3 regions of the Bacillus sp. ISL-39 genome follow, and region 2 is predicted to be linked to each of the others. Evidence: riboswitches for the same ligand, from Rfam matches in the RefSeq annotation. Region 2 holds a riboswitch; each other region holds the start of a gene.
The links. A riboswitch is a leader RNA that binds a small molecule or an ion and turns the genes downstream of it on or off. The one in region 2 is predicted to bind S-adenosylmethionine.

Region 1 (8,192 bases), on a different contig from region 2:
TTCTTCAGGAACATCGGAAATGATTGTGACGGATTTTAGCTCCTCCATCCCTTCGACGACGACGTCGATCATCTTGAAGGCAATGAAATAGGTGATGATGGAGTACATGGCCGTTTCCCAGCTGAACACTAGCAGGGCGGCTAAAATGAAGATGAATAAGTTCATGACCATGACAATCTGACCGACAGAGACGGTGCGCTTTTTGCTGACAAGGATGGCGATGATTTCGGTTCCATCCAGTGCGCCGCCTGCCCGGATGACCAGACCAACCCCTGTGCCAAGGATTACCGCTCCGATGATCGTTGCTAAAAATAAATCATCCGTCACAGGTTCAAAATGGTGTAAATAAGCAGTCGCGCCGGATAAAATAATGACTCCATATAAGGTGCGGAACGTAAATTTCAATCCCATTCTCCGATATCCGATATATAGGAAAGGAAGGTTAAACACTAACAGGAATATACTCATCGAGATGTTCGTCAGTTCCGCTGCGATGATTGACAGCCCGATGACCCCTCCGTCAAGGATCGCGTTAGGAACAAGGAACAGATCGAGCCCGAATGCCGCGATAACCGCGCCGATTGTGATCGTCACAAGCTGTGTGACCTCTTTGATTATTCTTTTTTTCTTCGTTGTTGCCACTAAAGATCAAACCCTTTTCTATTAAGAATGTTTTCGCATTGATTGTTGCTTTTCGTTATTAATCTATCAACCGCATATTGGCTAGCTTCAAGGGGCCCTTTTCTAGCAGCTCCTTAACTGAAAATGCATAAGAAAACGTAAATATTCATAACCTGATTTTTACGTTTGACTATGAAAGCAACAAAGTTTACGAAAAGAGACTCTATAAAAACTCTACTATTAATTAGTAATGTATGTACTATACTTATTGTATCAAACATTAAAGCTAGCTGGTATTTTTTCATTATATATCCATGATTAGTAAAACCGGTAAATGGGGTAATGAGAAGGGGGAAGTTATTTGAAATTACGGAGGGGCTTTTTTTGGCTAACAATACTCAAGCTAAACATAAATCAAATAATCAGTCAGATTCAAAAAATAAGAAGAATCATCAGACTGGTAAAAATAAGAGAAAGTCATATATGAGAACTAACCCTAAGCCGCAGGAGAATGAGGAAAACAGACTGAAGCGGGCTGATGAAAGAAATCAAAAGCATGATGGCAATAAAGGAAGCGAAAATGGGAAGCCATCACATCAATCAAAAAAAGAAAAGGGCAACTCTTCTTCAAATCATTCAAAAAACGATAAAAGCAGGTCTTCCACCCAACAGGCCGGCAATGGCAATGGAAAGGCATCTTCCAATCAATCCAAGAATGGTAAAGAAAATGGCAAACCAGCCTCAAAACAATCGATAAACGGCAATGGTAATAAGGGTGGGAATGAAGGCGGCAAGAATTCATCAAACAAAAATCCTGATTCAGGAGCGAAAACTTCAGAAGATCAAGAAGTAAAGCATAAAGAGCAATCCGGCAAGTTCGAGACGGCCTTTAACAGGATTCACAAAGCGCTGAAGGAAATGGTAAAGGGAACGGACAGCGATGCGTTCGTGGAACTGCTGTACTCTGGGTATAAAAATCATTCATTGGTTCGTAAATATAAAAGTGAACTGCATCAGTTTGCGAAGCTCCGCAATGCGATTGTCCATGAGCGGGTGAACGCAGATTATTATATTGCCGAGCCGCATATCGAGGTGGTCGAACGGATTGAGGAGATCGCAAGGGAGTTTGAGAAGCCGCAGACGGCACTATCAATCGCGACCAGCCCGGTGTTTTACTATTACGAGGATGCCTATCTTAAAGATGTTCTAAAGGTGATCAATAAGTTTGATTTTACACGATTCCCTGTCTACGACAAGGATGATAAGTATGTTGCCTTGCTGACTTCAACGGAAATCATCCAGTGGCTGGCGAAGCATTTTTCCGACAGTGTGGTCCATTTCGAGGATGTCCGTGTAAAAGAGCTTTTGACGAAGGGGAAAAATTACTTTGTGACCTTTGTGGATGAGGCTGCATCACTTTATCATATTGAAGAATTATTCGAGCGATACCATACAAGAGGCAAGAAACTGCAGGCAGTCATCATTACGGAAACGGGAGACCGCCACGGGAAGCCAATTGGAGTGATAACGCCGTGGGACTTGCTTGACAGCGATCCGGAAGATTGAGCAGCCAATCTTCCAGCTGTCTCCAGCGTGAATCCAGTGTTTTCAGTGTGTGAACTGTCATTGACGATAAACCAGGGATGCTGATATACTTCAGCTATCTAAACTATTTTTAAAACCGAAATAACTCTTATCAAGAGCGGCGGAGGGACAGGCCCTGTGAAGCCCGGCAACCATCGTTTAAAATGAAAGGTGCTAATTCCTGAAGATTGCAGTCTGAAGATAAGTGAGGCTGACTGTAACCTCTCCTTATTTGGAGAGGTTTTTTATGATTATTTTTTCCATACTACAAATTCTAAAAGCAGGTGACCAAATGGCGAAAAAATTTGAAACGGAAGTACTTCATTCCATACATAAGAAGCAAACAGGAATTAAGAGCAAGGCGACACCGATTTATCAGACATCAGCATTTACCTTTAATGACCTTGATGAGCTTGAGGGCTTTTATCAGGGAGAGGGAAATTATTTATATTCAAGAGTTGGAAATCCGAATACGGATGAACTTGGTCAATCCTTAGCGGCACTTGAACTTGCGGAAGACGGGGCAGCAGCTTCCTCTGGTTTGGCTGCGATTTTAGCTGGTGTCCTGGCAGTGGTGAAGAATGGCGATCATATTGTTGCGGCTGATGATGTTTACGGCGGCAGTTTTCATATGCTGAAAGCTGAATTGGAGCGCTTTGGAATCGAAACAACGTTTGTCTCGTTTGCAGACCTAGAAAATGTAGAGCAGGCCATCAAATCCAATACGAAACTTCTTTACACAGAGTCCATCACAAATCCGCTCCTCCGTGTTGAAAAATTGGAGGACGTCATTGCGCTGGCTAAGAAAAGAAATCTTACTGTATTAGTTGATAATACGTTCGCTACACCGCTTTATGTCCGCCCGTTATTGCTAGGAGCCGATCTTGTCGTCCACAGTGCCACGAAATACATCGGAGGCCACAGTGATGTTACCTCTGGTGTTATCGTTGGCAAGAAGGTATTGATAGCAGAAGCGCGCGCAAGAATCGTGAATCTTGGTGCGAACCTCAGCCCGTTTGAAGCGTGGCTGACTTGCAGAGGGTTGAAGACCCTTGCTTTAAGAATGAAAGCTCAATCGGAAAATGCCAGGTTGCTGGCTGACAGTCTGAAGGAACATCAGAATGTTTCAAAGGTATATTATCCATTTTCAGAAGGTGAAAAAGGTTTTGGTGCCATCGTAACAATTGAACTGGCAGAACACGTGGATACAGACAGGTTTTTGAAATCGCTTGGTTGGATAAAGATTGTGCCTACACTTGCGGGAGTTGAAACGACTGTCTCCCATCCGCTGAAAACCTCCCATCGCGCGCTGCCTCCAAAGGCTCAGGCAGAGCTTGGCATTACGTATCGACTAGTCAGGATTTCAGTGGGAATCGAGAATAGCCAGGATATAATCGAGCAATTTGAAGCTGCACTGACTGAGGCTGGAAATTAAAAAATTTCGGGTTGCTTCGAATTTAACTAAAAAAGTCTCTTTGGTTTATCATATCAGCAGTTAATCGTTCGACATAAGGTTTACGCCTCCTGTGTGTGGGTATTTTTATAGGGACTACTCGTCTAAAGGAGGCTTTTAATATGTTTGAACATGAAAAACATCTTGTTGGAGTATATGATAACGAGCAAGACGCAATCCAGGCTGTTGAGGACCTGAAAAGACAGGGATACTCAACCGATGACATTTCTGTAATCAGTAAAAACGAAGATGAGGTTCACGATGTAAACGAAGCTACCGGTACAAAGACTGAGGAAGGTCTTGCTGCAGGAGCGGCAACAGGCGGCGTATTAGGCGGCCTTACTGGATTATTGGCAGGCATCGGCGCACTTGCGATCCCTGGAATCGGTCCAATCGTAGCTGCGGGCCCAATCGCTGCGACACTTACTGGCGCTGCAGTAGGCGCAGGTGCAGGCGGTTTGGCTGGAGCACTGATCGGAATGGGTATTCCGGAAGATGAAGCAGAACGCTACGAAGGCTATGTAAAAGAAGGTAAGATTCTCGTTGTTGTCGAGCGCGACGAAAACAGAGTTGGCCTGAATGATCGTACTACAGCGATTGATGGCACTAGGACTGGAAACCCAGTTGATGCACCGCTGACTTCGGACAACCCTGCCAACACTCGTTTTGATAACACACGCGACTTTTAATAACCATGCCATATAAAAAGGCTGCCAGATCATTCTGGCAGCCTTTTGGCATCCTACGACTTACTCTTTCTCTCCGTATCCAATAAATCGATCCGACTGGCGTCATCGTAATTGAAAGCGGATGTGATGAAGAACATCAACATGCCGCCGATTATACCGAGACAAATGACAAAACCAATGGTCATCACCCAAAGATAGCCCATAATTCGCATTCCTCCCTTGATTAATCTATATGCAACGTGCTTGTGATGTTTTCTTATAAAAAAATAATAAAGTATAATTTCTTGGATTATTCTCATCCTATCAGGTGAGGAGGATGGAAAATGTTCAAGAAAATAATATTAGCTCTGCTTTTAATGGTAATAGCCATCCCGACTGTTTCGTTTGCCCAGCAAGTCCACACAGTACGGCCCGGGGACACTCTATGGAAAATTTCAGTCAGGTACCAGGTTGGACTTTCCGAAATCATCGCCGCCAACCCGCAGTTTAAAAATCCAAATTTGATTTATCCTGGCCAGAGGGTGAATATCCCTACAATAAGAGCAACAAAGAGTATCGAAAGCCAGGTAATCCAGCTTACAAACCAGGAGCGCGCCAAGAATGGCCTGAAGCCACTTGCTGCTGACTGGCAGCTCTCCAGGGTCGCCAGATATAAATCAGCAGATATGAGAGACAAAAATTATTTCTCCCATACCAGTCCCACATTCGGCAGTCCCTTCACGATGATGAAGAGCTTCGGAATCAATTACCGAAGTGCTGCCGAAAACATTGCAGCCGGCCAAAGAACACCAAATGAAGTGGTCCAATCATGGATGAACAGTCCTGGGCACCGGAAGAACATCCTTAGCCCTGCGTACACCCATATTGGTGTCGGGCATGTAACCGGCGGCAACTATGGTCACTATTGGACGCAAATGTTTATTGCAAAATAAATAGTACGAATGGAAATAACCCGGTTAATGGAGACCGGGTTATTTTTTTGGTTGCCCCAGAATTGAATGGTCCGGTATCAAGCTAAGCCTCAGGTCCTAGTGCAAAATCAAGCTCAGGCACGTTATTGAATTTTTGCCAGAAAGGTAAGATGTAATCATAAGAGATAAGGAGGAATTGAACATGAAAAAATTTGGTTTACTGGTTGCCGGTTCCATTGCAGCCATGGTGCTGATTTCAAACCTTGGCCCGCTCGTCGGACTTGGGGTCAGCCTGCTGGTGCTCTACTTCGTCGTCAAACAATTTTTAAAGACAGATTCAACTGCCGCAAAGATCGGCTGGGGAGTCGCCGGCTTCGTCATCTTGATGGCGACAGCTTCTAACGTCCCGGCTATCCTGGGAATCGCAGCTGCTTATGTCCTGTACCTTGTATACAAGAACTGGGATAAAAAAGAGGATGTGATTCGCGAAGATAACGATCCTTTCGTCAACTTTGAAAAGCAGTGGGCACAATTGAATAACAAATAAAATCATCAATATCAAAAGGAGAGATAGTAAATGGCAAATCTATTAACAAGAATCAAAAACACGGTAATGGCAGATCTTCACGAGGCACTTGACCAGAAGGAAAAGAAAAATCCGATAGCGTTGTTGAATCAGTATCTTCGCGAATGTGAAGCGGAAACAGAAAAGGTCAGAAAGCTGCTCGAGCGCCAAGGACAGTTGAAGGAACAGTTTGCCCGTGAACATCAGCAAGCACTTGAAATGGCCGAAAAACGGAAGTATCAATCAGAGGTGGCGATGAGAGCCGGTGAAACGGACCTCCAGGAGTTTGCACAGCAGGAACAGGTGCAGTATGAAGAGCGCGGAGCCAGGCTGAAGGAAGCAAAGGAAAATGCGGTCAAGCAGCAGCTCGAGCTTGAGCGGAAGTATGAAGAAATGAAGCATAAGTTAAAAGACATGCACATCCGCAGGCTTGAACTGATGGGCCGGGAAAATGTAACACGCGCCCACCATAGAATGGACCAGGTGCTCGATAACAATCCATATTCTGACCAAGCTTATTCAAGGTTCGCAGACATGGAAAACTACCTTGACCAACTCGAGGAGAAAGTGAACAACAACTATAATCGCAATACAATTGACAGCAGGATTGCCCAGCTCGAAAAAGAGTTCAAAAATAAAGAAACACATACTATTTGATAGGCAAAACATGGTATTCTATAGAGGCGCAGGCAGCTGCGCCTTTTCGGATATTACCTCGAAAAGACTTCATAATAAAAATCCTCTATCATATATTCCATTTTTAAAATAAATCTAGGGGAAGGGAGGAAAACAGCATGTTGGACAACATGAAAAATGATTATGTCAGCTGGATTGTGATTACTGGACTTATATTGCTTTTGCTAGAAGTGTCATTTTTTAACGAAGGACTGATTTTCTCCCTTCTGGCAAGCGGAGCGATGGTCTACTTCGGACGCTCCTTGATGCCGAAGAAATCTGGGAAACTGCTATTCTGGGCAGGTTTGTTCTTTTTGCTGAGCAGTGTTTTCAGCATGATGACGTTCAGGTTTTTTCTATTAGCGGTACTGATCTATCTTGCCTATCAATTTGCCCAGTCGAAAAAGAAGCCGGAAGTGATCACGCCAGTTTTACAGGAGCCTGAAAAAGAAAACAGGAAGGAAATGCTGGTCGAAAAGCCTCCTCTTTTTAAAAATCGTTTGTTTGGACATCAGGAAACGCCTTCCCATGTGTATGAGTGGAACGATGTCAATATCCAGACAGGAATTGGCGACAGTGTCATCGACCTGAGCCTGACGGTGCTGCCGAAGGGAGAAACGGTGGTTTTCATCCGTAATGTCATTGGCAATGTAAAAGTGTATGTGCCATATGATTTGGAAGTCACCCTCAGGCATTCGTCAGTCATTGGCTCTGCTGAAGTGTTTGAGCATGAGGAAGGAAGGGTGCTGAACCAGAGTCTGTATGTGCAGACTCCTGGCTATGACGACGCTGAGCAGAAAGTGAAAATTTTCACCTCGATGCTTGTCGGTAATATCGAGGTGAAACGCATATGACGACAGCGATGCGCCAAATCTTATGGGGATTGACTCTAGGAATTATTTTATTCATCGCCGTGACTTTGTCTTTTGTGCTTGTTTTCCCTATAGCAAAGCTTTCTGATTTATGGAACCGTGAGCTGATGGATATTCCTTTCATCATTTTTACCTTCAGCATTAGTGTTGTGTTGGGTGTCGCGTTTGGTATGGCGTCTGGGACATACTGGCGAAAACAATTTGGGACGGTTGATAACTGGCTTTTTCAGCTGGAAGAAGGACAGGAGCCCGAAATTGAATCGAATCAGACATACGCAGAAATTTCCTCGATTTCAAAAAGAGTAGGGAAGCTTCATAAGCAAATCTCTGAAAAAGCGATGCTGTCACAGCGGCTGGCGACTGAAAAAGCAGAGGAACAAGAGTCGCGGATCCAGGAGATCATTTCACAGGAACGTAACAGGCTGGCGCGTGAACTGCATGACTCTGTCAGCCAGCAGCTTTTTGCGGCATCGATGCTGATGTCTGCGATCAATGAAACAAAGGGCCCTTCCGAAGACCGGGAAACAAAGCAGCTGAAGATGGTCGAGGAAATGATCCATCAATCGCAGCTCGAAATGAGGGCGCTGCTTCTGCACCTGCGTCCCGTTGCCTTGAAGGGCAAATGCCTGCAAGAAGGAATCGAAGAATTATTGATCGAATTAAGGCAGAAAGTCACTATGGATATCAAGTGGAAGGTCGAGCCATTCCCGTTGGATAAGGGAGTCGAAGACCATTTATTCCGCATTCTCCAGGAGTCTGTTTCGAATACGCTTCGCCATGCAAAGGCGGAAGAGCTCGAAGTATTGTTGATCAAGCGCGATG
Region 2 (8,192 bases):
AAATCGGCCATCCCGCATATCGGCTGGCGATATAAAAGAAAAATCCAAAATCATCCCGCATAAAGCCAGCTTCAAAATTATCCTGCTGTTTGCGGTAGCCCAATTGATGATAGGCTTTGGAGCAGGATTGGTCATCCCATACTTGAACCTCTATTTTGCGGATCGGTTCATGGCTTCCAATTCATTGATTGGCCTGGTCATTTCACTGGGGCAGGGAGCAACAGCTGTAGCGATGATCATCGGGCCTTTGGTTGTGCGCAGACTTGGGGAAGTAAGAGCGGTAGTTGTTTTACAGATGCTTTCTTTGCCGTTTTTGCTGCTGACAGCGTACACTCAGAATTTTTGGCTGGCAGCTCTAGGCTTTTTATTCCGTCAGGCACTAATGAACGCGGGCAATCCAATCCAGATGTCGTTAATGATGTCGAAGGTTGATGATTCCATGAAGGGTTTGGCCAACTCTGTGAATCAAATGGTGTTTAATCTCGGCTGGGCAGTGATGGGGCCGGTATCGACTGGGATTGTCTTGAAATACGGTACCTATTGGGGATATGCAACAGTTTTTACTATCACTGCTGGTCTGTATTTAGTTGGATCCACTTATTTCTTCGTAGTCTTCAAAACGATGGATAAGCCAAAATCCGGCATAGTGAATACAAAAACGGCTTGATTACTGTATTTCTTTGGATATATTTCTCGGGAAATGAAAGACAATGCCGAAATATCACACGGTATTGTCTTTTTTACGTTATTCACGATGTAAATTCATTTTTCATCGAATTATTTGTCGAAGGATTCCAACAGGTTTTTCCCTAATTACAAGGAATATGTAATATGAGGGAGTTGATCGGAATGCAAGAACGAATAGACAGGTTTGTGAATGAGATTCCCAACAAAGAGCATATTCTGCAACTAGTAAAAAAACTGGATTTAATCTTAAAAATAGAAGCAGAGGGTAACACCTACTACATGTCTTTTAAGGATGGCAGGGTTGCCCGCTGTGATCCCTGTATGGATACGGGAAAAACTGCAACAATCTCGGGGATGAATGCGTATTTTGAGCATTTATTTGATGGGAATCTTAAATTGCTGCAAGGAATAAAGATGAATTATTTTACAACTGATTGTCCTTTTCGCGCCCAATTGGTTTTGGAATCGTTATTTTATCTTGCGGGACCAGTTCGTGTATAAATTTATATCTGAATAATCTAAATATATTGACTGGTAATTTGTGACGTGCTATTATCACTTTAACGCAGTAAAAACGAAATTGAATATTCTTATCCAGAGAGGCGGAGGGACTGGCCCCATGAAGCCCGGCAACCGGTTGTGAAACACGGTGCTAATTCCAGCAGAGTTTTTGCTCTGAAAAGATAAGGAGAGATGATAAATGACCCTCTTCTTAGGAAGAGGGTTTTTGTTTTTTCAGATAAATTATTTAGATTGGAGAGATGGAGATGACTAATGAGCAAAAGACTTACAGGATAGAAACGCTGGGGGTACATGGCGGCCAGTCACCAGACCCGGTGACCGGAGCAAGGGCAGTACCAATTTATTCGAGCAATGCATTCCAATTCGAAAACACAGAACATGCAGCAGATTTATTTGCACTTAAAGAACCGGGTTATATTTATTCAAGGATACATAATCCGACTGTTACTGCCCTGGAAGAAAAAGTGGCTTTGCTTGAAGGCGGTGTAGGTGCGCTCGCTTTATCAAGCGGGATGTCTGCCATCACGATGGCCATCCTGAACATTGCGCATGCGGGTGATGAGATTGTCGCTGCCGCTAATCTATATGGGGGCACATACAATCTATTTGCTGTCACCCTTCCAAAGTATGGAATAAAAGTTCACTTAGTTGATTCTGTTGATCCTGAAAATTTCCGAAAGGCGATCACTCCAAAAACAAAAGCAGTCTATGCAGAAACAATCGGCAATCCAAGTCTCAGGGTTCTGGATATTGAAGCTGTGGCCGAAGTTGCTCACGAAGCAGGTGTTCCGCTGATCATCGATAACACATTTGCAACACCATATCTATGCCGGCCAATTGAACATGGCGCAGATATCGTCGTCCACTCGGCAACCAAGTGGCTATTAGGAAATGGGACAGTCATGGGCGGGATTATTGTGGATGGCGGAAACTTTGATTGGAAGTCTCCTAAATTCCCAGGCTTCAATGAGCCGGACAACAGCTACCATAACATTGTCTACAGTGAAGCAATCGGTGCTGCCGCCTATATCGTAAAGGCAAGAGTACAGCTTTTGCGTGACCTTGGACCGGCACTCAGTCCGCTGAGTGCGTTCCAATTCAATCTTGGCATAGAAACTTTGCATGTCCGCATGAAGGAGCATATCGCCAATACCCGTAAAATCGTAGGTTACCTTGAGTCCCATCCTGCTGTTACATGGGTCAGCTATCCAGGTCACGAGTCACATCCTGACAAAGAATTGGCAGATCGTTATCTTCCAAAGGGAGCCGGGGCAGTAGTCATTTTTGGAATTGAAGGCGGCAGGGAAGCCGGAGCAAAGCTGATCAACTCATTAGAATTATGGTCCCATGTCGCGAACGTCGGCGACGCAAAAAGCCTGATTATCCATCCTGCAAGCACAACCCATCAGCAGCTGGACTCAGAAGGCCTTAAAGCAGCTGGGGTTCCTGAAGATTTAATCCGCCTGTCAGTGGGGATTGAAAACGTTGAGGACATCATTGAAGACCTGGAGCAGGCGATCGAAAAAGCGACCGGAGTACCTGGAGTCCCGGCTAAAATTTGAAATCCATAACCTTCCAGAAAATATTTGAAAATAATTTTATTGACACACTTTTTTACTCCGTGCTACAATCACACTCGTAACTTAAAACCGATTAGATAATTTAATAGCGTGCTCTTATCAAGAGAGGTGGAGGGAAGTGCCCTATGAAGCCCGGCAACCGTCAGTAAGCATTGCTTGCTGAAATGGTGCCAATTCACGCAAAGCGATCGCTTTGACAGATGAGAGAAAGGAATCCACTATTACTATGCCTTTCTGCTCACTTGCAGGAAGGCTTTTATTTTGTTCTTTTCGAATAAATGCTAAAAAGTTATAGCCAAAAAGCATGTCCGAAAAGATTTTATCACAAGAGCACAATTTTCCCGTTAAGGATAAGAGCCTATTGCCCGATTTTACTGAGTTTGAATTTTTTCGGTTAGGGAATGGGAAACTAGATTGATAACCTTCTTATTTTTAGGGAAATTTAACGGTTTTAATAAGTGTGGAATACTCGGTTGCAAAGAGGGGGAGTCAATTGATTACAATAAAAAATGCCAGAAAGATTTATCCTTCCAACAAGGGAGAGGTTAAGGCAGTCGATGATGTCAACCTTGAAGTCAAGGAAGGAGAAATCTACGGAGTCATCGGCTACAGTGGTGCCGGTAAAAGTACTTTGATTCGAATGCTGAATGGGCTGGAGATCCCGACATCAGGTTCTGTAGTTGTAGCCGGAAAGGAAGTTTCCAGGATTAAGGGAGCAGAACTGCGCAAGGCCCGCCAGGAAATCAGCATGATTTTCCAGCATTTCAACCTGCTCTGGTCAAGAACAGTGGCAGAGAATATCGCGTTCCCGCTTGAAATTGCAGGAGTTCCAAGTGCTGAGAGAGAGAAACGGGTAAAAGAGTTAATCACACTTGTAGGTCTCGAGGGCCGGGGAGATGCCTATCCTTCCCAGTTGAGCGGCGGTCAGAAGCAAAGGGTCGGAATCGCCAGGGCGCTTGCCAATAATCCTAAGGTACTGCTTGGGGATGAAGCAACGTCAGCACTTGATCCGCAGACGACTGACCAGATTCTTGATCTCCTTGTTGATATTAATAAAAGGCTCGGTCTTACGATCGTCCTGATCACTCATGAAATGCACGTTATCAGGAAAATCTGTCACCGTGTCGCCGTAATGGAAGGCGGAAAGGTTGTTGAAACAGGACCTGTTTTGGAAGTATTCAAGAATCCACAGCAGCCAATCACGAAAAGATTCGTCCAGCAGGTGACAGAACCGGAGGAAACAAAGGAAACAGTTGACCACTTACTTGAGCGATATCCACATGGTCGTGTTATCCAGCTGACATTCGTAGGTGAAGGGACCGAACAGCCGCTGATCACCAACTTGATCCGTAAGTTTTCAATAACGGTCAATATTGTCCAGGGTAAAATTTCGCAGACACAAAATGGTTCATATGGAACCTTGTTCATCCATCTTGATGGTGAAGAGGGCGAAGTAGCCCGGGCAATAGAGTATATCGGCCAGCATGAAGTCGGCGTGGAGGTGATTTCGAATGGCTGAGACATTGTTTCCGAATGTCAACTGGGACAGAATGTGGGAAGCGACAGTTGAGACACTATACATGAGTGCCATTTCCGTTGTGGCTACTTTCATCCTTGGAGCAATCCTGGGACTGCTGCTGTTTTTGACATCTAAGGGCAATATTTGGGAAAACAAACCGGTCAATTTAGTATTGAGCGCAATTGTTAATATTTTCAGATCGATCCCGTTCATTATTTTAATCGTCCTATTGATTCCTTTTACAAAGGTCATCGTGGGCTCGATGATCGGGGAAAACGCTGCATTGCCTGCACTGATCATTGGATCGGCTCCATTTTACGCAAGGATGGTTGAAATTGGCTTGCGTGAGATTGATAAAGGGGTCATTGAAGCAGCAAAGTCTATGGGGGCCAAGACGACAACGATCATCTGGAAGGTGCTGCTGCCGGAATCGATGCCAGCATTGGTTTCCGGTATTACAGTGACGGCAATCGCGCTGGTCAGTTACACTGCGATGGCCGGAGTCATCGGCGCAGGCGGACTTGGGAACCTGGCATACCTTGAAGGTTTCCAGAGAAGCCGGAATGATGTCACCTTGATGGCCACCATCATTATTTTGATAATTGTGTTTATAATCCAGTTTGCAGGGGATTTCTTCACTAGAAAATTAGATAAGAGATAAAGGAGAGAATTGAAATGAAAAAATGGTTATTAGCACTGTTAGCACTAATTTTAACAGCGGGACTTGCAGCTTGTGGAACTTCTGAGGAAAACACTGGAGGAGAAGGCGGCAAGGAAGAAAGCAAAAAAATCGTCGTAGGTGCTTCAAACGTACCTCACGCAGAAATTCTGGAAGAAGCAAAAGCATTACTTGAAGAAAAAGGTTACGAGATGGAAATCAAGACATTCAATGACTATGTTGTGCCAAACCAGGCCCTTGATTCAGGCGAGCTGGATGCTAACTACTTCCAGCATATCCCTTACCTTGAGTCACAAATGGCTGAACATGGCTATAAGTTTGAAAATGCTGGCGGCATCCACATCGAGCCTATCGGTATATATTCCCAGGAACATACTACACTGGATGATCTGCCAAAGGGTGCGCACATCATTATGAGCAGCTCAGTAGCAGACCATGGCCGTATTTTGACAATGCTTGAAAAAGAGGGATTGATCACCCTTGAAGAAGGCGTAGAAAAAGTAACAGCTACAATTGATGATATTGCAGAAAATCCTAAAGAACTAAAGTTTGATACAGAGTATGAAGCAGCAATGCTTCCGCAGATCTTCAACAATGGTGAAGGCGACGCAGTATTGATCAACTCCAACTATGCAATTGACGCTGGTTTGAACCCTCTAAAGGATTCTATCGCAATCGAGGAGAGCGATTCTCCTTATGTGAACGTAATTGCTGTACGTGAAGGAGATGCTGACAAGCCAGCAATCAAGGCGCTGGTTGAAGTGCTTCATTCAAAAGAAATCCAGGACTTCATCCTTGAAAAATATGAAGGTGCAGTCGTACCAGTAAAAGAATAACTCCTAACAAAAGCAGGCGGGCAGCCTGCTTTTTCTTTTTGCCGCATAACGGGCCAGGAAAATTAACATACTAACCGAGAAAAAAGCAGATTGGAGTGGAAACAATGGAGCATCATTATGAACCCCGGAATTCAACAGAAGCAGCTCTTCATGAATATAAGCAAGGATTGGGCATTTTCACGCAAAAAATGCCGGAGCTTGCAAGCCACTATAATGCATTCACGGAAGTATGTTTTCAGGAAGGAACCTTGACGCAAAAAGAAAAACAATTGATTGCACTTGGGATTTCTTTGTATTCCCAGGATGAATATTGCATTATCTACCATTTGAAAGGATGCCTTGATCAGGGGGCGTCCGAGGAGCAAATTCTGGAGGCGGTTGGAGTTACAGCTGCATTTGGCGGCGGCGCAGCAATGAGCCAGGCCGTGACACTCGTCCAGGAAGCAATGTCCGAACTGAATACTTTGAAGCAGTAAAAACTGTTAAATTCAGTTCAAATGGCTGTTAAATAACAGGAAAGGCTTCAATTGGGAGGATATTGCCAGTATTCTAAGAATGACAGAGGTGAAGTCGCGTTAGGCCGCCATATTCCATCACATCCAAAAATTAACGGTTTTAACCGCTTTGATAGTGGTAAATAAAAGGTGTTAAGATTGCATTATCAAAAAAACGCTTATTAAAGCGAAAAACCGAAGGGATGATTCACTATTAGTCAGCTCAAACTGAACTACACAAGTGAAATGGAAAAAGCAATGCATGGAGCTCATGGAATTAGTTACGAGGTATACAGCATGAACCATGACGCAAGAATGGAAGTCGAAAGAAAACGCGAAAGAGATTATATCAAAAGCCAACGGATGGTCGCAGACCTGGACAGAAAAGTCCACTCGTAAGCGAGAGAATATATTATATAGAAGAAACTCTTTGGGAACCAGTGTGAATGATGCACTGGTTTCTTTATTATGTTGTACTGAAATTACCTCGGGGAGATCAGTTTCCTACTCAAGCCGTTATTGTGACAGGTTTGGTGCCAAAAGGGGAGAAGCTGTCCGAAGAAAGGGGAACTTTAGACAGGTTTGTTGCCAAAGGAGGAAAAGTTGTCCGAAGTAGAGGTAACTTCAGACAGGTTTGGAGCCAAAGGAGGAAAAGTTGTCCGAAGTAAAGGTAACTTCAGACAGGTTTGGTGCCAAAGGAGGAAAAGTTGTCCGAAGCAGAGGTAACTTCAGACAGGTTTGGTGTCAAAGGAGGAAAAGTTGTCCGAAGTAGAGGTGACTTCAGACAGGTTTGTTGCCAAAGGAGGAAAAGTTGTCCGAAGTAGAGGTAACTTCAGACAGGTTTGTTGCCAAAGGGGGAAAAGTTGTCCGAAGTAGAGGTAACTTCAGACAGGTTTGGAGCCAAAGGGGGAAAAGTTGTCCGAAGTAGAGGTAACTTCAGACAGGTTTGGAGCCAAAGGAGGAAAAGTTGTCCGAAGTAGAGGTAACTTCAGACAGGTTTGGTGTCCAAGACGAAAACTTGTCTGAAAAGGAGCAACTTCAGACAGGTTTGGAGGAACCAAGTGAAAAGTAGTCCGAAGTCGGTCTAACTTCGTATCGGGCCTAGCCTCCGTAATTAATCCAGCAGGATCCTGCATTGCTTAGGCCATCTAGTACATTTTTTTATAACAGAAGGTGAAAAATAAAATGATGTACAAGCTTTGAGCGGATATCCCGACTTTAAATTGCTTGTTCTGTTAAAATGAAATCGTGTTATGTCGTCGTGTCGCATGTCGCCATTCAGCAAGCTGAATGGCGGGTTGGGGGAAGTGGAAAGAAGACTAGGAGGTCCATCTGCAGAATAAGAAGTATGTCAGGGTTTCTGCTGATTTTTGACATACATCGTGAAGCTGACGCTTCACTGGCTTTTCATCCACGGCTGAAAACTGCCGTGTGGAAATGAAACGCTGCGAGCAAATGAATTTGCTCGGTCGTTTCCTTCCCACTCGGCATGAGCCAAAAATCAATGGGGGTTTGACAAAAATCTGCGGGGTTCGTTGTATTTCTTTCCACTTCTAAAGTGTTGCTAACACTTTTCATTTGTTATAAGATTGTAATGAGAATAAAATGAGAATAGAGCTAAAGACGGCAATAGTCGGCTTAAAATCTTTTCTATATTGACGGAGGTAATATTATGGCAGGATCTGTATTATCAATTAAGGACCTTCAAGTTGAGATTGAAGGCAAGCAGATATTAAAAGGTGTGGACATCGAAGTAAAGGGTGGAGAAATCCATGCGATCATGGGACCAAACGGTACTGGTAAATCCACTTTATCTTCTGCAATCATGGGTCATCCGAAATATGAAGTAACAAACGGTTCCGTAACTTTAGATGG
Region 3 (8,192 bases), on a different contig from region 2:
GTGAACCGATTTTCTTTGTAAAATAATGCCCCGGTTCAAGCTTGTAAATGCCTTCGGACATTGTATTCGGCTCTGGTACGAACTGATATGTCAAATAATGCTGGAGAGCCTTGTAATCAAGGACATCGTTTTCCAGTGCAAGCAGGATACTCTTTTTCTCAGAACCAAAGAACGTGCGGTCGCCATCTTCAAAGTAGAAAAATGGCTTGATGCCAAAATGGTCACGGGCACCGTAAAGAACCTGCTCCTGCTTATCCCAGATGACAAACGCGAACATTCCGCGCAGCTTGTCGACAGCCTGCTCTTTAAGATGGCTGTATAGAGCAATGATGACTTCAGTATCCGAGTGAGTTTCGAAGCTAAGCCCTTCTTCAATCAACTCTTCACGAAGCTCAAGATAGTTGTAGATTTCCCCGTTGAAAATGATCCAGTAACGCTCATTTTCATAGGTCAAGGGCTGATGGCCAGCCTCAAGGTCGATGATGCTCAGACGGCGGAAGCCGAATTGGATATGCTCATCATAGAAATATCCATCATCATCAGGCCCGCGATGGGTAATGATATTATTCATATTTTTAAACAGCTGCTTATTATATCCGCTGAATTCCTGTGCATTCTCATGTACACAACCGATAAAACCACACATTATGTACTTCACCTTCTCCATTTCAGAAAAAATTTAGTTTTTCATTTCAGAAAAAATTTAGTTTTGCGCTGATTTCCGCTCAAGGCGCGATTTTTATAACAAAGAACCTAAAGAAATGCATCTTTCTAAAAACATACCATCTAATACTATCATTAAACGCAAAATTTTTGCAGTAAAATCTAAGGGAAATTTAAGGTAATACTCTATTTTACACCTTTTGAACCAGGTGCAAACCAGGCGAGTTTTTGAGTGTTCCCTGATTAGACGGCAAATAATAAAGGGAGTTACATATTCCTATGCAACTCCCTTTGTACTTTTTTATTTATCTAGTGCTTGGGTGCGAAGCGTCTCTGCCTTGTCTGTACGCTCCCATGGAAGGTCAACGTCAGAACGGCCAAAGTGTCCATAAGCAGCTGTCTGCTTGTAAATTGGCTTGCGCAGGTCAAGCATATTGATGATTCCAGCAGGACGAAGGTCGAAGTTGCTTTCTACAACGTCGATCAATACATCTTCGCTTACTTTGCCTGTTCCGAAAGTATCGATTGAGATGGATACCGGACGAGCAACACCGATTGCGTATGCAAGCTGAACTTCAACTTTTTCAGCAAGGCCGGCAGCTACAATGTTCTTCGCAACGTAACGTGCAGCGTATGCAGCTGAACGGTCAACTTTTGTAGGATCCTTACCAGAGAATGCGCCTCCGCCATGGCGAGCGTATCCGCCGTAAGTATCTACGATGATCTTGCGGCCAGTAAGACCTGCATCACCCTGTGGTCCGCCGATTACGAAACGGCCAGTTGGATTGATGAAGTATTTTGTGTTTTCGTCGATCAATTCCGCTGGTACAACAGGCTTGATGACATGTTCTTTAAGGTTGCGCTGGATTTGCTCGAGCGAAACTTCCGGGTGGTGCTGAGTGGAGATAACAATTGTATCGATGCGGACTGGCTTGTCGTTCTCATCGTACTCTACTGTTACCTGAGTTTTTCCGTCTGGACGAAGGTATGGAAGGATTTCTTCCTTGCGCACTTCAGTCAGGCGGCGGGAAATCTTATGTGCCAATGAAATCGGAAGCGGCATTAGCTCTTTCGTTTCGTTGCAGGCAAACCCGAACATTAAGCCCTGGTCTCCTGCTCCGATTGCTTCGATTTCTGCATCGGACATTTGGCCTTCACGTGCTTCAAGCGCCTGGTCAACACCCATTGCGATGTCAGCAGACTGCTCGTCAATTGAAGTCAATACAGCGCATGTTTCAGAGTCGAAACCGTACTTCGCGCGAGTATAGCCAATTTCCTTGACTGTTTCACGAACGATTTTCGGAATGTCTACGTATGTAGATGTAGTGATTTCCCCTGCAACAAGTACAAGTCCTGTTGTAACTGATGTTTCAGCAGCAACACGTGCATTAGCATCTTTTGCAAGGATCGCATCCAAAATCGCGTCAGAAATCTGGTCGCAGATTTTATCCGGATGGCCTTCTGTTACTGATTCAGAAGTGAACAAACGGCGTTTGTTTGACATCTGAGTTCCTCCCTTATTTATAAAAATTGATCGAGGCTGTCCCAATACAGACCCCGGGTTGATACGGTACTCATTCCCTATGTAGTATGAAATAAACGCTGAGTTTTTATTAGAAAAATTTGTTTAGGATTCATGGTGAATGTCTTTTTTTCCTAATTTCACCCACGGGAGCAATGACACCTAAGAAGGCAGTCCAGCAGCATTTCCATGCATCGGACAGAAAAAAGCAATATAAAAAACCTCTCCATTTACGAGGAAAGGTTTTTGCTTAAATCCGCGCCTTTCGCTCTTATCGTTCAAGGGCAGTTCCCTTGCGTCAGGTTAGCACCTTTGCCCGGAAAAAGATCAGCATTCCAAAGGCTGTTTTTTCACGTTTGCAGGTTGCTGGGTTTCATTGGGCCTGTCCCTCCACCAGCTCGGGATAAGAGAGTATCCGTTCAAGGACAAATCATATCGAAACTATAATTGCATGTCAATGATTTTCTCGGTAATTTTGTCGATTGTTGTTGAAAGTTTTTTTGTATAATAAAAAGGTACTTAAATGAACCCTTTTTGCTTGACTATATAAAGAAAGAATTATATAACGCAAGTGAGGTACAAGGTAATTTTCCGAATCATTAGTATAGATTAATTGAACCAATGTGTTATACTAATAACGAGATGTAAACACTTACAAATTATTAATCTTTTAAAAAAGGAAGGTATTCTCCGATGAATGTTGTAGGAATATCAAATGAACTTTCAGCATTATTAAAAGGAAGCAATGTACAGGTGCAGTTATCCGTTCCCCAGCTTGTTGAAAAGGTCCTGAACCGGAACGAAGGGCTCCTGACTTCAACTGGTGCAGTCAGAGCGACTACTGGTAAATATACTGGCCGTTCACCTAAAGATAAATTCATTGTCGAAGAAGAGTCAGTGAAGGATAAAATTGACTGGGGTTCTGTCAACCAGCCGATTTCCGAGGAATCTTTTACAAAGCTATATAATAAGGTATTGAATTTCCTTAAAGAAAAAGAAGAAGTTTTTGTATTCAAAGGATTCGCTGGCGCTGACAAGAAATACCGCCTTCCGATCCAGGTCATCAACGAATACGCCTGGCACAACCTTTTCGCACATCAATTGTTCATCCGTCCAACTGAGGAAGAGCTTGCAGACCATGAATCTGAATTCACGGTCATATCTGCACCGACTTTCAAAGCGGATCCAGAGGTTGATGGAACGAATTCCGAGACATTCATCATCGTTTCCTTTGAACAGCGCGTCGTGTTGATCGGCGGAACAGAATATGCGGGCGAAATGAAGAAATCGATTTTCTCCGTGATGAACTACCTGCTTCCTGAAAACGGCATCCTTTCCATGCACTGCTCTGCAAATGTGGGACGCGAAGGAGATGTTGCATTGTTCTTCGGCTTGTCCGGAACCGGAAAAACAACTCTGTCAGCTGATAACAATCGCCGCCTGATTGGTGATGATGAGCATGGCTGGTCAGCTAACGGTGTCTTCAACATCGAAGGCGGCTGCTACGCGAAGTGCATCAACTTATCGAAGGAAAAAGAACCGCAGATTTATGATGCAATCCGCTTCGGATCTGTTCTTGAAAATGTCGTGGTCGATGATGAGACCCGAGTTGCGGATTATGATGACGGCAGCCTGACTGAAAACACTCGTGCAGCTTATCCGATCCAGGCAATCGATAACATCGTAGACCCTAGCATTGCCGGTCATCCGAACGCGATCGTCTTCCTGACTGCTGATGCTTTCGGAGTCTTGCCTCCAATCGCCAGGCTGACGAAGGAACAGGCAATGTACCATTTCTTGAGCGGATATACATCAAAGCTCGCTGGAACTGAGCGCGGGATCACTTCACCGCAGGCAACGTTCTCGACTTGCTTTGGTTCACCTTTCCTTCCGCTTGCAGCAACAAGATATGCGGAAATGCTCGGTGAAAAAATTGACGAGCACAATGCGAAGGTCTTCCTCGTGAACACAGGCTGGACAGGCGGGGAGTATGGCACAGGAAGCCGCATGAAGCTGGCCTACACACGCGCAATGGTCCAGGCAGCACTTGAGGGCGAACTGAACAATGTCGAAACCGTCAAAGACGAAATCTTCGGCCTGGATATTCCGGCACATGTACCTGGTGTACCTGACGATGTCCTCCAGCCCGTCAAAACATGGAGCGACAAAGAATCATACTACGCAAAAGCAAACGAACTCGCAGGCAAGTTCCGTGAAAACTTCAAAAAGTTCACAAACGTACCATCCGTGATCGAAGAAAAAGGCGGACCTACAGCGAAATAGACATAAAGGCCATTTCCAAACGGAAATGGCCTTTTCTTTTCTCCAATCTATTGGTTAACGTGAAAAAACAAAGCTAACTATGGCAATTCATACTAATTACTTCTGTTTCTTAATGCTTCCCTATCGACATTTTGCGGAGGCTGTTCCATCCATCTGTTATTAATCATTATTTTAATCCCGTCATTTGCATATTGAAGGATTTCAGTCACAAGTCTTGTATAATCTCCGCCTAAATCTTTTCTTAGGCTTGCTCCCATTGCTGTTCCGTAACCACCAACACTGATAGCATTCAAACTGTTGGTTTGAAACATCATCAGCTTATCGGAAAAAGGCGGAACAATTGATTGTGAAATCGCTGAATCCCAGGTACTTGGAAGCGGGACCCCATCTTGTATTAGAATTTCTCTAAATACCGATTCATGCTTAGCAGCTATTTCAGAACCTCTTTCCATAAACGTTCGAACCTCTGGTGATTTGGCTGTCTGAGAAAAACCTGCTAAAAAGGTTCTGCCAATGGAATTTGTCTCTGTATTTTTAGATATATGAGCCAGTTCCACAGCGGTAAGCGGACGGTGTCTTCCAATTAAACTCGATAAAAATGATTCATCCTGAAGATATTCCGCTTTCTCCATTGGAGGTATTGTTGGTGAGCGTACGAATGTACCTTTTTTTAGAAGCAAGTCACAGGAATCATTATAAAGTTTCATAAATGTCTCAGAAGTCTTCGAAAATAATTGTCTTACATCATTCCTGGCCAATACTTCCAGAAAAGCTGCTGATGCAACTGTTCCAGCCGAAGCCATATATTTAATATATCGCAATGCAAAAAGGTCTGAATACACTCGGCTTGCCTCTAGATTGACGTCCTCCTGAGTGAAACCGATAGGCAGTGCATGTTGATCTTTTTCGAAAATCGATTTGACTTGATCCACTACAAATTTGCAGTTTGATAATGCAGTATTGATGATTTCCGTCATTGAGGTATCTTCATTTACCTTTGCAAAATGCTGAACAATACAGTGAGCCATTGAATTCTGCATATACGCTCCCCACATTGCGGCAACCTCTGATGAAGTCAATTGAGGGTTATGTTCCATTGTCATTCATAACTCCTTTTTTTCTTATTTTTCGCCAAAAAAGAGATAATATTCGTTCTTTAATGTTGTCAAGAGATAATCAAAAACATAAATTTAAAATTTATATACAAAAAAACAGAGCACAATATGTGCCCTGCCTTAGTTCGTAGAATTTAAGGAAACTAATTGGTAAGTAATTGTTGTCTCATTTTCGGTCCACTCGACTTTTGAAATGACGCCTGTTCCTGTGAGGTCACCTTCGATTGTTTTCTTGACTTCTAGTGGAATGTCAATTGGATAAAGCCTGTAGCCTTCCTTTTTCAGAGAGAAGAAATTGTCTTCGAGCCTCTTTTCCCGGCCCTTTGTTACGATCATTGTATTCAACTCTAATGGCATCCCCATCGTACTCGCTCCTCTGTTGTTCATCATTGATTTCATATTCATTTTATCATTGTTATTCGTGTGATTTCATCCAATTCGTTAAATCGGTGACCACTTTCCGGTTCATCACCGGGGGAAAGTAGTGCGTATACTCATCAAAGTACCAGCTTTCCACAGGCTTGTCCAACTCTTTTAACCGCTTTTCTAGCCGGTATGAATGCTCAGCTGATACATTGCGGTCATTGCGGCCGTGGATGAGCAGCACTGGTGCCTGCAGGTTTTCAATTTCGTACAAAGGTGTCCTGAATTTATATCTGCTTGGCACTTTTTTCGGTGACCCGCCGATTACCCTTTTCATCATCCTGCGCAAATCCTTTCTTTCCACATACGTTAAAACCATATCCGTAACCCCGCCCCAGGTAACGACGGAGGCTGTTTCGGGAAACTGAATGGCCGTCAGCAAGGCCATCAGACCTCCGCGGGAAAACCCGAAGATATGAACCCTCTCCACCCCTGGCAAGGATCGAAGAAACTGGAAACCGGCGAATGCATCAACCCGATCGTCACCGCCGAAATCTTCATCCCCTTCACCCCCCTGGTTCCCCCGGTAAAAAGGAGCGAAAACCGTGAATCCTTCGGACGCAAATTGTGCAATCCGGGCAGGACGTACCTTGCCTACATTTTTGATTCCGCCGCGCAGATACAAAAATCCTTCTGTACCACTTCCATCAGCAGGCCTGGCCAGAAGACCCTTGACCCGCAATCCGCCTGCATAATAAGTGATCATTTCGAGCTCGATGGCAGGATTAGGGGAAGGAAATTTATAAGCTGAGATTATTTGCCCGTCATTTTCCAAAGTAAACACTCCTCTTATATGAATTTTTTCAATTTTGGTTCCTAGGCTTTCACACATTTTTAGGTGATTCATACGATACTGTAAGCCCAAATTAAGACAGATTTTTAGGAGGCATCATGATGAAAAAATGGTTCAAAGCTGGTTTTGCTTTATTTTTGGTTGCTGTACTTATTATACCTCTAGCTGCCTGCGGTCAAGACAAGGTACAGACTGTCAAAGTTGCAGAGGTAACCCGTTCCATCTTCTATGCTCCTCAATATGTTGCCCTTGAAAAAGGATTTTTTGAGGAAGAGGGATTGAAAGTTGAATTAACGACAACATGGGGCGGCGACAAGACCATGACAGCCGTACTCTCGAATGCAGCAGATATCGGCCTCGTCGGTTCTGAGACATCCATCTATGTTTATGCCCAGGGATCAAATGATCCGGTCATCAACTTTGCCCAGCTGACGCAAACCGATGGCACCTTCCTCGTTTCCCGAGAAAAAATCGATGATTTTTCATGGGATCAGTTAAAAGGAGCTACCTATCTTGGCCAGCGTACAGGCGGGATGCCGCAAATGGTCGGTGAATTCGTCCTCAAGAAACACGGCATCGATCCAAAGGCAGATTTAGAGATGATCCAAAATATTGATTACGCGAACATACCTAATGCCTTCGCTTCAGGAACTGGTGACTTCGTCCAGCTTTTCGAGCCGCAGGCCAGCATGTTTGAATTAGAAGGCATAGGCCATATCGTCGCTTCTTTCGGAACTGAGTCCGGTCATGTACCATATACCACATTTATGGCCAAACAAAGCTACATGAAGAAAAACCCGGAGACAATCGAAAAATTCACCCGCGCAGTCCATAAGGCACAGAAGTGGGTGGAATCACACAGTGCCAAAGAAACAGCGGAGGTTATCCAGCCCTTCTTTAAAGATACAGATTTGTCGCTGATCGAAACAGTTGTTGATCGTTACAAGAGTCAGGGTTCATTCGCAACTGACCCGATTCTCGATGAAGAAGAATGGAAAAACCTGCAGGACATTATGGATGAGGCAGGGGAACTTCCTGAGGAAGTCAGCCATGACACATTAGTCAATACTGAGGTGGCAGAAGAAATCATGAAATAACAGGAGGTTGCAGCCAATGGACTTTTTGACATTAACAGGGATCCATCACACTTATTTCACAAAAACATCCGCTGTCACTGCTCTGAATGATATTTCACTCGATGTCCGGGAAGGAGAATTCGTTTCCTTCCTGGGTCCGAGCGGCTGCGGCAAAACAACACTGCTTTCGATTATAGCAGGGCTGATTGAGCCCACCGATGGACAGGTAAAACTGGAAGGAAAGTCTGTCAAGGATGCTGCGAACCAAACCGGATACATGCTGCAGCAGGATTATTTGTTTCCCTGGAAAACGATTG

Region 1: linked by a shared signal. The riboswitch ahead of J7E37_RS07375 (trans-sulfuration enzyme family protein) and the one ahead of J7E37_RS19485 (O-acetylhomoserine aminocarboxypropyltransferase/cysteine synthase family protein) in region 2 are both predicted to bind S-adenosylmethionine.
Region 3: linked by a shared signal. The riboswitch ahead of metK (methionine adenosyltransferase) and the one ahead of J7E37_RS19485 (O-acetylhomoserine aminocarboxypropyltransferase/cysteine synthase family protein) in region 2 are both predicted to bind S-adenosylmethionine.

The regions. Positions count from the first base shown of each region.
Region 1 is NZ_JAGGQM010000005.1:261,232-269,423, reverse strand. It holds gene J7E37_RS07385 (YitT family protein) at 1-642, opposite strand, end outside; gene J7E37_RS22025 (CBS domain-containing protein) at 1,006-2,187, shown strand; SAM riboswitch class I at 2,312-2,413, shown strand; gene J7E37_RS07375 (trans-sulfuration enzyme family protein) at 2,498-3,640, shown strand; gene J7E37_RS07370 (YflT domain-containing protein) at 3,781-4,347, shown strand; gene safA (SafA/ExsA family spore coat assembly protein) at 4,671-5,279, shown strand; gene J7E37_RS07360 (lmo0954 family membrane protein) at 5,461-5,805, shown strand; gene J7E37_RS07355 (PspA/IM30 family protein) at 5,836-6,480, shown strand; gene liaF (cell wall-active antibiotics response protein LiaF) at 6,618-7,352, shown strand; gene J7E37_RS07345 (sensor histidine kinase) at 7,349-8,192, shown strand, end outside.
Region 2 is NZ_JAGGQM010000028.1:102,270-110,461, forward strand. It holds gene J7E37_RS19475 (MFS transporter) at 1-667, shown strand, start outside; gene J7E37_RS19480 (hypothetical protein) at 850-1,188, shown strand; SAM riboswitch class I at 1,275-1,377, shown strand; gene J7E37_RS19485 (O-acetylhomoserine aminocarboxypropyltransferase/cysteine synthase family protein) at 1,455-2,771, shown strand; SAM riboswitch class I at 2,883-2,996, shown strand; gene J7E37_RS19490 (methionine ABC transporter ATP-binding protein) at 3,283-4,308, shown strand; gene J7E37_RS19495 (methionine ABC transporter permease) at 4,301-4,969, shown strand; gene J7E37_RS19500 (MetQ/NlpA family ABC transporter substrate-binding protein) at 4,984-5,823, shown strand; gene J7E37_RS19505 (carboxymuconolactone decarboxylase family protein) at 5,928-6,299, shown strand; gene J7E37_RS22665 (YuzK family famiily protein) at 6,576-6,716, shown strand; gene sufC (Fe-S cluster assembly ATPase SufC) at 7,990-8,192, shown strand, end outside.
Region 3 is NZ_JAGGQM010000011.1:2,644-10,835, reverse strand. It holds gene asnB (asparagine synthase (glutamine-hydrolyzing)) at 1-646, opposite strand, end outside; gene metK (methionine adenosyltransferase) at 965-2,167, opposite strand; SAM riboswitch class I at 2,454-2,595, opposite strand; gene pckA (phosphoenolpyruvate carboxykinase (ATP)) at 2,879-4,468, shown strand; gene J7E37_RS10475 (DUF3231 family protein) at 4,561-5,571, opposite strand; gene J7E37_RS10470 (DUF2584 domain-containing protein) at 5,704-5,946, opposite strand; gene J7E37_RS10465 (alpha/beta hydrolase family protein) at 5,999-6,712, opposite strand; gene J7E37_RS10460 (ABC transporter substrate-binding protein) at 6,901-7,896, shown strand; gene J7E37_RS10455 (ABC transporter ATP-binding protein) at 7,913-8,192, shown strand, end outside.